DNA from 2 places in the Streptomyces sp. NPDC048516 genome. Region 1 is predicted to be linked to the other one. Evidence: predicted binding sites of a transcription regulator. Region 1 holds the regulator's gene; the other holds the start of a gene.
What was found. Region 1 encodes HrcA, which represses chaperone genes, less so after heat shock. Its sites were predicted from a motif close to TTNGCACTCNGNNNNNCNGAGTGCNAA; they were not measured.

Region 1 (4,765 bases):
CAGTTCACCCGCCAGTACTTCCACCAGCCGCCCGGCGGGCAGCTCCCGCGCCAGCCGGTGCCCCTGCCCCGCCCACAGGTTCATGCCCTGCGCGTCGCCCGCCTTGGCCGCGGCCTTGCGCACCGTGGAGGTGAGGTAGTGGACGGCGGGGTAGGCGGCCGGGGCGTACGGGCCGTGCTCGCGCAAAAAGCGGTTCACCAGTCCGCGGGCGGGCCGCCCGGAGAACGCCCGGGTCAACTCCGTATGCGTGAACAGCGGGTTGGTCAGCGCCTGCTTGTGCAGCGGGTTGGCGCCCGATTCGGGGGTGGCCAGGAAGGCGGTGCCCAGCTGCGCCATGCTCGCCCCGGCGGCCAGCACCGACGCGATCTGCGCCCCGCGCATCAGCCCGCCCGCGGCGATCACCGGGATCTGCACGGCCTCACGGACCTGGCCGAGCAGTGCCAGCAGCCCCAGCCCCGAGCCGGTGCCGTCCGCATGCGGATCGTCCCGGTGGGTGCCCTGGTGGCCGCCGGCCTCCACGCCCTGCACGCACACCGCGTCGGCGCCCGACCACTGGGCGGCCTGCGCCTCGGCGGCGGTGGTGACCGTGACGACGGTGTACGTGCCGACCGCGGCGAAGGAGTCCAGGACGGCGCGCGAGGGGCAGCCGAAGGTGAAGGACACCACCGGCACCGGATCGTCCCGCAGGATCGCGAGCTTGGCCTCGTAGCCGTCGTCGATGGGCCCGTCGGTGTCACCGAGCTCGGTCTCGTACCAGGCGGCCTCGCCCGCGAGTTGCTCGCGGTAGACCTCGACGACGGAGCCGTCGGCCAGCGAGGGCTGCGGCATGAAGAGATTGACGCCGAAGGGCCGGTCGGTCAGCGACCGCAGCTGTTTGATCTCCTGGTACATGCCGTCGGCGGTTTTGTAGCCGGCGGCGAGGAAGCCGAGCCCGCCGGCGCCGCAGACGGCGGCGGCCAGCTCGGGTCCGGAGCCGCCTCCCGCCATCGGGGCCTGCACGATCGGATGGCGGCAGAGATCGGTCGGTGCGGTGGGCATGCGCACATCGTGTCACGCCCACCGCGCCGTTCTGAACCGGGGCCGAGGCCGCCGCGCCGCCGGGTGGAACGGCTGCGGCCCCCGGGCTCACCTGGGGCTATCGCCCGTTGAACGCATCTTTCAGACGCGAGAAGAGACCCTGCTGCCCCGGCTGGAACTGCCCCGTGGGCCGCTCCTCCCCGCGGAGCTTGGCCAGCCGCCGCAGCAGGTCCTCCTGGTCGGCGTCGAGCTTGGACGGCGTCATCACCTCGACGTGGACGATGAGATCGCCCCGGCCGCCGCCCCGCAGATGGGTCACACCGCGCTGGTGCAGCGGAATCGACTGGCCGGACTGGGTACCGGGCCGGACATCGATCTCCTCCACCCCGTCCAGCGTCTCCAGCGGGCACTTCGTGCCCAGCGCCGCCGCCGTCATCGGGATGGTGACCGTGCAGTGCAGATCGTCGCCGCGCCGCTGGAAGACCGGATGCGCCACCTCGTGGATCTCCACATAGAGATCACCGGCGGGGCCGCCACCGGGGCCGACCTCGCCCTCGCCCGCGAGCTGGATGCGGGTGCCGTTGTCGACACCGGCCGGGATCTTGACGGTGAGCGTGCGGCGCGAGCGGATCCGGCCGTCGCCGGCGCACTCGTGGCACGGCGTCGGCACGACCGTGCCGAAGCCCTGGCACTGCGGGCACGGCCTGGACGTCATGACCTGGCCGAGGAAGGACCGGGTGACCTGGGAGACCTCACCGCGGCCGCGGCACATGTCGCAGGTCTGCGCCGAGGTGCCGGGAGCCGCGCCCTCACCGCTGCAGGTCGTACAGACGACGGCGGTGTCGACCTGGATGTCCTTGGTGGTACCGAAGGCGGCTTCGTTGAGCTCGATGTCGAGCCGGATCATGGCGTCCTGGCCACGGCGGGTGCGCGAGCGCGGTCCGCGCTGCGACGCGGTGCCGAAGAAGGCGTCCATGATGTCGGAGAAGTTGCCGAAGCCCGCGCCGAAGCCGCCCGCGCCCTGGCCGCCGCCGGCCTGCGAGAGGGGGTCCCCGCCGAGGTCGTAGACCTGCTTCTTCTGCGGGTCCGACAGCACCTCGTAAGCGGCGTTGATCTCCTTGAACCGCTCCTGGGTCTTCGGATCCGGGTTCACGTCCGGGTGCAGCTCGCGCGCCAGCCGGCGGAAAGCCTTCTTGATCTGGTCCTGCGAGGCGTCGCGTCCGATGCCGAGGACCGAGTAGTAATCCGTGGCCACTTACGACTCCGCGAGGATTTGTCCGACGTAACGTGCCACTGCGCGTACCGCTCCCATCGTTCCGGGGTAGTCCATGCGGGTCGGTCCGACCACGCCGAGTTTGGCGACTGCCTCGTCGCCCGAACCGTAGCCGACCGTGACGACCGATGTGGACGCCAGGCCTTCGTGGGCATTCTCATGCCCGATGCGTACGGTCATGCCCGAGTCCTTGGCCTCCCCGAGCAGCTTGAGCATCACCACATGCTCCTCGAGGGCCTCCAGCACCGGCCGGATGGTCAGGGGGAAATCGTGCCCGAAGCGCGTGAGATTGGCGGTGCCGCCGATCATCAGCCGCTCTTCGGTCTCTTCCACCAGAGTTTCCAGCAACACCGACAGCACTGTCGAGACCGTGCCGCGGTCGTCCTGCTCGAAGGACTCCGGAAGATCCTGCACCAACTGCGGCACATCCGCGAACCGGCGGCCGACGACCCGGCTGTTGAGCCGGGCCCGCAGGTCCGCCAGGGAGGCTTCGCCGAACGGTGCCTGGCAGTCGATGAGCCGCTGCTCGACCCGGCCGGTGTCCGTGATCAGTACGAGCATCAGCCGGGCCGGAGCCAGGGCCAGCAGCTCGACATGCCGGACCGTGGACCGGGTCAGGGACGGATACTGCACGACGGCGACCTGCCGGGTCAGCTGCGCCAGCAGCCGGACCGTGCGGCCCACCACGTCGTCGAGGTCGACGGCGCCGTCCAGGAAATTCTGGATCGCCCGCCGCTCCGGGCTGGACAGCGGCTTGACGCCGGCCAGCTTGTCGACGAACAGGCGGTAGCCCTTGTCGGTCGGGATCCGCCCGGCGCTGGTGTGCGGCTGGGCGATGAACCCCTCGTCCTCCAGGGCCGCCATGTCGTTGCGGACGGTGGCCGGGGAGACCCCGAGCCGGTGGCGTTCGGTGAGCGCCTTGGAGCCGACCGGCTCCTCCGTCCCGACGTAGTCCTGGACGATGGCGCGCAGCACCTCCAGCCTGCGTTCACTGAGCATCCCGCGCACCTCCAGTCCGGCCGTCCGCCGCTTCGTCTTCCCTGGCACTCACACGGGCCGAGTGCCAGACCTTGAGCCAGTGTACGGCCGGGTAGCACGGGCGCGGCAAGGGCGGGCGCGCGGAGTACTCGCCCGATGACCGTGTTCGGCCGATCTGCCGGGCAACGCTATCGCGATGGCGCTAGCGTCTCGGTATGCACACTGCTTGGGAAGAGGCCGGTTGGGAACGACTCGGTGACGGTGTCGCCAGGCGCCGGATGCCGGGCTGGGACGAGACGATCGGAGTGATCGCGGGGAGTACCGGGGTCATGATCGTCGACACCGGCGCGACCCTGCGCGACGGCGCGGACCTGCGCCGGTCGATCCGCGGTGTGCTGGGCCGGGAAGTGACGCATATCGCGCTCACCCACCCCCACTTCGATCATGTGCTGGGCACGGCCGCCTTCGCGGGCGTCGAGGTGTTCGGGGCGGCCGGCCTGGGCGAGCTGCTGCGCCGCGGCAAGGACGAGCTGCGGCACGACGCGATCCGGCACGGCGTCGCGCGGGACGCCGCCGCGGAGGCCGCCGATCTGCTGGTCGCCCCGCACCACCATGTGCACGGCCAGCTGACCGTCGAGCTGGGCGACCGGCAGGTGCTGCTCGCCAACGTCGGCCCCGGGCACACCGCCCACGATCTGGCCGTCCTGGTACCGGGCCGGCGCGGGGAGGCGGAGATCGTCTTCTGCGGCGATCTGGTCGAGGAGTCGGGCGAACCCCAGGCGGGCCCCGACGCGCTGCCCCAGCAGTGGCCCGGCGCGCTGGACCGCCTGCTGGCCCTCGGCGGCGAGGACGCGCGGTACGTTCCCGGGCATGGCGCCGTGGTGGACGCCGGCTTCGTACGGGCCCAACGCGACGCCCTGGCCGCCCGTTTCGGCGTCGCCCCCTCCTGACCACCGCCCACTTCGGCGTCGCCCCCTCCTGACCACCGCCCACTTCGGCGTCGCCCCCTCCTGACCACCGCCCGCCCTCCCCGACGGAACAGGCCCCATGCAGAGCAAGCGCTACAGCCCCGACCTCACCCCCTCCTGGAAGAAGCAGCGGCCCGCTCCCGAGGTGCCCGCCGATCCCGATCTGGTCGTCGAGGAGGTCACCTCGGGCTTCTGCGGCGCCGTGATCCGCTGCGAGAAGACGGCGCAGGGCCCGACGGTCACCCTGGAGGACCGCTTCGGCAAGCACCGGGTCTTCCCCATGGAGCCGCGCGGCTTCCTCCTGGAGGGGCGGGTGGTCACCCTCGTACGCCCCCAGGACAGGCCGGCGGCCACCGCTCCGGCGCGTACGGCATCGGGATCACTCGCCGTGCCCGGCGCCCGCGCACGGGTCGCCCGCGCCGGGCGCATCTATGTGGAGGGCCGGCACGACGCCGAGCTGGTGGAGCGGGTGTGGGGCGACGACCTGCGCATCGAGGGCGTGGTCGTGGAGTACCTGGAGGGCATCGAC
Region 2 (4,765 bases), on a different contig from region 1:
CAACCAGCCCCCGACCGGCCCCGGCTCGGGGTCCGGCAGCCCAGCGCCCAGCAGCGAGTCCCCGGCCGGCAGCAGCGTGGCCCGGCGGCCGCCCGGCGTGATGCGCCCCGCTCCGTCCTGCGCCCCGCCGAACCACACCACGGCCTCCTTGACGTCGCCCCCGTCCGAGATCCACTCCGTCTCGGCGTCCTCGGGCAGCGCCTCGTGCGGTACCCCGGGCGCGATCTTCAGCGCCGCGACGGGAGCCTTGCGGGCCGCCTCGATCGCCCATGACAGCGGGGGCGAGTACGCCTCGGGGTCGAAGACTCGGCCGCCCCTGGCTTTGCTGCGCCGCGCCGGATCCACGAACACCGCGTCATACCCGGCGGTGTCCACCTCCGTCACGTCCGCGCAGCGCACCTCGATCAGCTCCGCGAGCCCCAGCACCTCGGCGTTGGCCCGGGCCGCGGCGCAGGCCAGCGGGTCGCGGTCGACGGCCAGCACCCGGATACCGGCCCGGGCCAGCGCGATCGCGTCGCCGCCGATACCGCAGCACAGATCGGCCAGCGTACGGACGCCCAGCGCGGCGAGCCGGGCCGCGCGGTGCGCGGCGACCGTGGCGCGGGTGGACTGCTCCACGCCGTTCGGCGTGAAGTACATCCGCCCCGCGTCCGCCCCGAACTTCGCCGCCGCGCGCTGCCGTAGCCGGGCTTGGCCCAGCGCGGCCGAGACCAGTGCCGCGGGGTGGTCACGGCGTAGCCGGGTGGCTGCCGCCAGCTCGTCCGACGGGGAGTGGTCCCGCAGCTCGGCCAGCAGCGATTGCCCCTCCGGGGCGAGCAGGGCGGCGAAAGCGTCTAGGTCGTTCACGGTGCCATTGTCGTCCCACGTTTGCGGCTTTCCCGCCGTGGGGGTTTCTCTTGCTTTCGCCTGGCGGCGGGCCGGTCCGCTGCGCTTTGCCTCGGCTCGCTTTTGGCCTTCCCGCCGTGCGGGTTTCTCCTTGTTTCGCCTGCGGCGGGCCGGGTCCGCTGCGCGGGGCTGTGGGCCCGTCCCCTCCCGTGGGTGAGTAGGTGAGGTGGGCGGGGGCGGGCGTCGATCACAGCAGTGGGGGAGCAACGGCGGGAAAGCCAAAAATGTGCGCCGGAGGCAAAGCGCAGCGGCCCGGCGGGGAAGACGCGAACGTGGGGTCGGCTACGCCGGCTCACGCCGGCGCTGCGCATGGTCGCTGATCCGCAAGAGCAGGGCCACCATCACCCAGTTCGCGACGAGGGACGAGCCGCCCTTGGCGAGGAAGGGGAGGGCCTTGCCGGTGAGGGGGATCAGGCCGGTGACGCCGCCGGCGACGACGAAGACCTGGAGCAGCAGAGCGCCGGAGAGCCCGACCGCGAGCAGCTTGCCGAACGGGTCGCGGGCGGTCAGCCCGACGCGGAGGCCGCGCTGGGCGAGCAGGACGTACAGCATGATCACGACCATCACGCCGGCCAGCCCCAGCTCCTCGCCGACGGTGGTGAGGATGAAGTCGCTGTTGCCGGCGAAGCCGACCAGCTCCGGGTGGCCCTGGCCGAGGCCGCTGCCCGAGATGCCGCCGCTGCCGAAGCTGAACAGCGCCTGCGCGGCCTGGTCGGAGATCAGTCCCGGCGGTCGCTGCTGCTCCGGCAGGAAGATGTCCATCGGGTGCAGCCAGGCCATGATCCGGCCCTTGACGTGCGGTTCCGTGGAGCCGACGACCGTGGCGCCGACCGCGGCCATGGCCAGGCCGCAGAGCACCCAACTGGTGCGCTCGGTCGCCATGTACAGCATGATCACGAAGACGCCGAAGAAGATCAGCGAGGTGCCCAGGTCCCGTTCGAAGACCAGCACCAGCAGGCTGATCACCCAGATGGTGAAGATCGGTGCGAGCTGCCGCCCCGGGGGCAGTTGGACGCCCAGGACGCGGCGTCCGGCCAGTGCCAGGGCATCGCGGTTGACGGTGAGATAGCCCGCGAAGAACACCGAGATCATGATCTTCACGAACTCGCCGGGCTGCAGCGACAGCGGCCCGAGCAGGATCCAGCGCTTGGCGCCGTACATATCGGCGCCGAAGAAGGCCGGGGCCATCAGCAGCACCAGCGCGACCGCCATCGTCAGATAGATGTAGCGCTGCAGGACGCGGTGATCGCGCAGCACCAGCAGGATCGCGACACAGACCGCCACCCCGATCACCGTCCACACCAGCTGCCCGCTCGCCGCCTCGGCGATCTTCAGCCGGGGCGTCTGCGCATAGGTGACGTCCAGGCGGTGCAGCAGCACCAGGCCGAGCCCGGTCAGCAGCGTCGCCAGCGGCAGGATCAGTGGATCGGCGCGGGGCGCGAAGCGGCGCAGGACCAGGTGCGGGACCAGTGCCACGAAGAACATGCTGACGGCGAAGCCGGTCAGCCCGCCGGGCAGCCTGCCGGTCATCGACAGGCCGGTGAAGGCGTACCCGAAGTCCGCGATCAGTACGGCGAGGGCGAGCAGCCATGCCTCGGTCCGCCGGCGGTCCGGCGCCTGGGCCAGCGCGGCGAACGTCATGGTGCGTTCGGCGTCGCTCTCCCGCTGCCGGGCCGCCCGGGGAACGCTGGTCTGTCCACGCACGGGTGTCCTCCGCCACTGATCGTCGAGGCCGCGGGCCGGCCGGGATGTGCCCGGTTCCTCGGCCCGGCAGTCAGGGAGATAGACGAGGCAGCAGGTGGCGCGGTTGCGGGGGAAGGGGAAGGTGTGTCCGATTCGATGGGAACGTGCCCGTACTCCGGCTTCCGTCCCGCTCCGGCGCCGTCCTGATTCCGTCCCGATCCCGCCCTGATACCGCCGTGGCAGGCGCCGGCCCGGCGGGGTGCGGCCTGTCGTCGGCCCCGGCCCGGGGCGGCCGGTCAACCCGAGCGGAGACAAGCGCACCCCGCCGCGCTGGCACTCCGCTTGACCGAGTGCTAACCGCGTCATAGTCTCGGCGTTGGCACTCTCCAGTGGGGAGTGCCAGACACACAGCGACGGGCAGGTCCGGCACCCGCGACGACGGATCGACCTGGTCGCCACCTCAGACAGTTAACCCCGTGAGATCTCCGAAGGGGGAGGTCGGATCGTGACGACCACCAGCTCCAAGGTTGCCATCAAGCCGCTTGAGGACCGCATTGTGGTCCAGCCGCTCGACGCCGAGCAGACCACGGCCTCGGGCCTGGTCATTCCGGACACCGCCAAGGAGAAGCCCCAGGAGGGCGTCGTCCTGGCCGTGGGCCCGGGCCGTGTCGAGGACGGCAAGCGCGTCGAGCTCGACGTCAACGTCGGCGACGTCGTGCTCTACAGCAAGTACGGCGGCACCGAGGTGAAGTACAACAACGAGGACTACCTCGTTCTCTCGGCTCGCGACGTGCTCGCGATCGTCGAGAAGTAAGTCACCCAGTTTTGCCGTGATCTGCGCCCCTGGTTCCCGCGTCTAAACAACCCGGGGCAGGGGCGCAGTTCGTTTGAGCGACAGCGGTCCCCACGTCGTGGCCGAGGATCGCAATGAGAGGACTTGAAGCAACCCATGGCGAAGATCCTGAAGTTCGACGAGGACGCCCGTCGCGCCCTTGAGCGCGGCGTCAACAAGCTTGCCGACACGGTCAAGGTGACGATCGGCCCCAAGGGCCGCAACGTCGTCATCGACAAGAAGTTCGGCGCGCCCACGATCACCAACGACGGTGTCACCATCGCGCGTGAGGTCGAGGTCGACGACCCGTACGAGAACCTGGGTGCCCAGCTCGTCAAGGAGGTGGCGACCAAGACCAACGACATCGCGGGTGACGGCACCACCACCGCCACCGTGCTGGCCCAGGCGCTGGTCCGCGAGGGTCTGCGCAACGTCGCCGCCGGCGCCTCCCCGGCCGCCCTGAAGAAGGGCATCGACGCCGCCGTCAAGGCCGTCTCCGACGAGCTCCTGGCGACCGCCCGTCCGATCGACGACAAGACCGACATCGCCGCCGTGGCCGGTCTGTCCGCGCAGGACAAGCAGGTCGGCGAGCTCATCGCCGAGGCGATGGACAAGGTCGGCAAGGACGGTGTCATCACCGTCGAGGAGTCCAACACCTTCGGCCTGGAGCTGGACTTCACCGAGGGCATGGCCTTCGACAAGGGCTACCTGTCGCCGTACATGGTCACCGACCAGGAGCGGATGGAGGCCGTCCTCGAGGACCCGTACATCCTGATCCACCAGGGCAAGATCTCCTCGATCCAGGACCTGCTGCCGCTGCTGGAGAAGGTCATCCAGGCCGGTGCCTCCAAGCCGCTGCTGATCATCGCCGAGGACGTCGAGGGCGAGGCCCTGTCGACCCTGGTCGTCAACAAGATCCGTGGCACCTTCAACGCCGTGGCCGTCAAGGCCCCCGGCTTCGGTGACCGCCGCAAGGCCATGCTCGGCGACATCGCCACCCTCACCGGTGCGACCGTCATCGCCGAGGAGGTCGGCCTCAAGCTCGACCAGGCCGGTCTGGACGTGCTCGGCACCGCCCGCCGGGTGACCGTCACCAAGGACGACACCACCATCGTCGACGGTGGCGGCAAGTCCGAGGACGTCACCGGTCGCGTCGCGCAGATCAAGGCCGAGATCGAGTCCACCGACTCGGACTGGGACCGCGAGAAGCTCCAGGAGCGCCTGGCCAAGCTCGCCGGTGGCGTCTGCGTCATCCGCGTGGGTGCGGCCACCGAGGTCGAGCTCAAGGAGAAGAAGCACCGTCTGGAGGACGCCATCTCTGCGACCCGCGCCGCGGTCGAGGAGGGCATCGTCTCCGGTGGTGGC

Region 2: a site for HrcA is predicted at 2,899-2,925, ahead of groES (co-chaperone GroES). Genes of this name have one in related genera too.

What each region holds. Positions count from the first base shown of each region.
Region 1 covers NZ_JBICWS010000003.1:40,385-45,149, forward strand. The annotation lists gene ACGFR7_RS07485 (nitronate monooxygenase) at 1-1,038, opposite strand, end outside; gene dnaJ (molecular chaperone DnaJ) at 1,136-2,272, opposite strand; gene hrcA (heat-inducible transcriptional repressor HrcA) at 2,273-3,289, opposite strand; gene ACGFR7_RS07500 (MBL fold metallo-hydrolase) at 3,484-4,218, shown strand; gene ACGFR7_RS07505 (DUF3097 domain-containing protein) at 4,316-4,765, shown strand, end outside.
Region 2 covers NZ_JBICWS010000015.1:2,391-7,155, reverse strand. The annotation lists gene ACGFR7_RS26715 (methyltransferase domain-containing protein) at 1-846, opposite strand, end outside; gene ACGFR7_RS26710 (FtsW/RodA/SpoVE family cell cycle protein) at 1,168-2,526, opposite strand; gene groES (co-chaperone GroES) at 3,074-3,382, shown strand; gene groL (chaperonin GroEL) at 3,518-4,765, shown strand, end outside.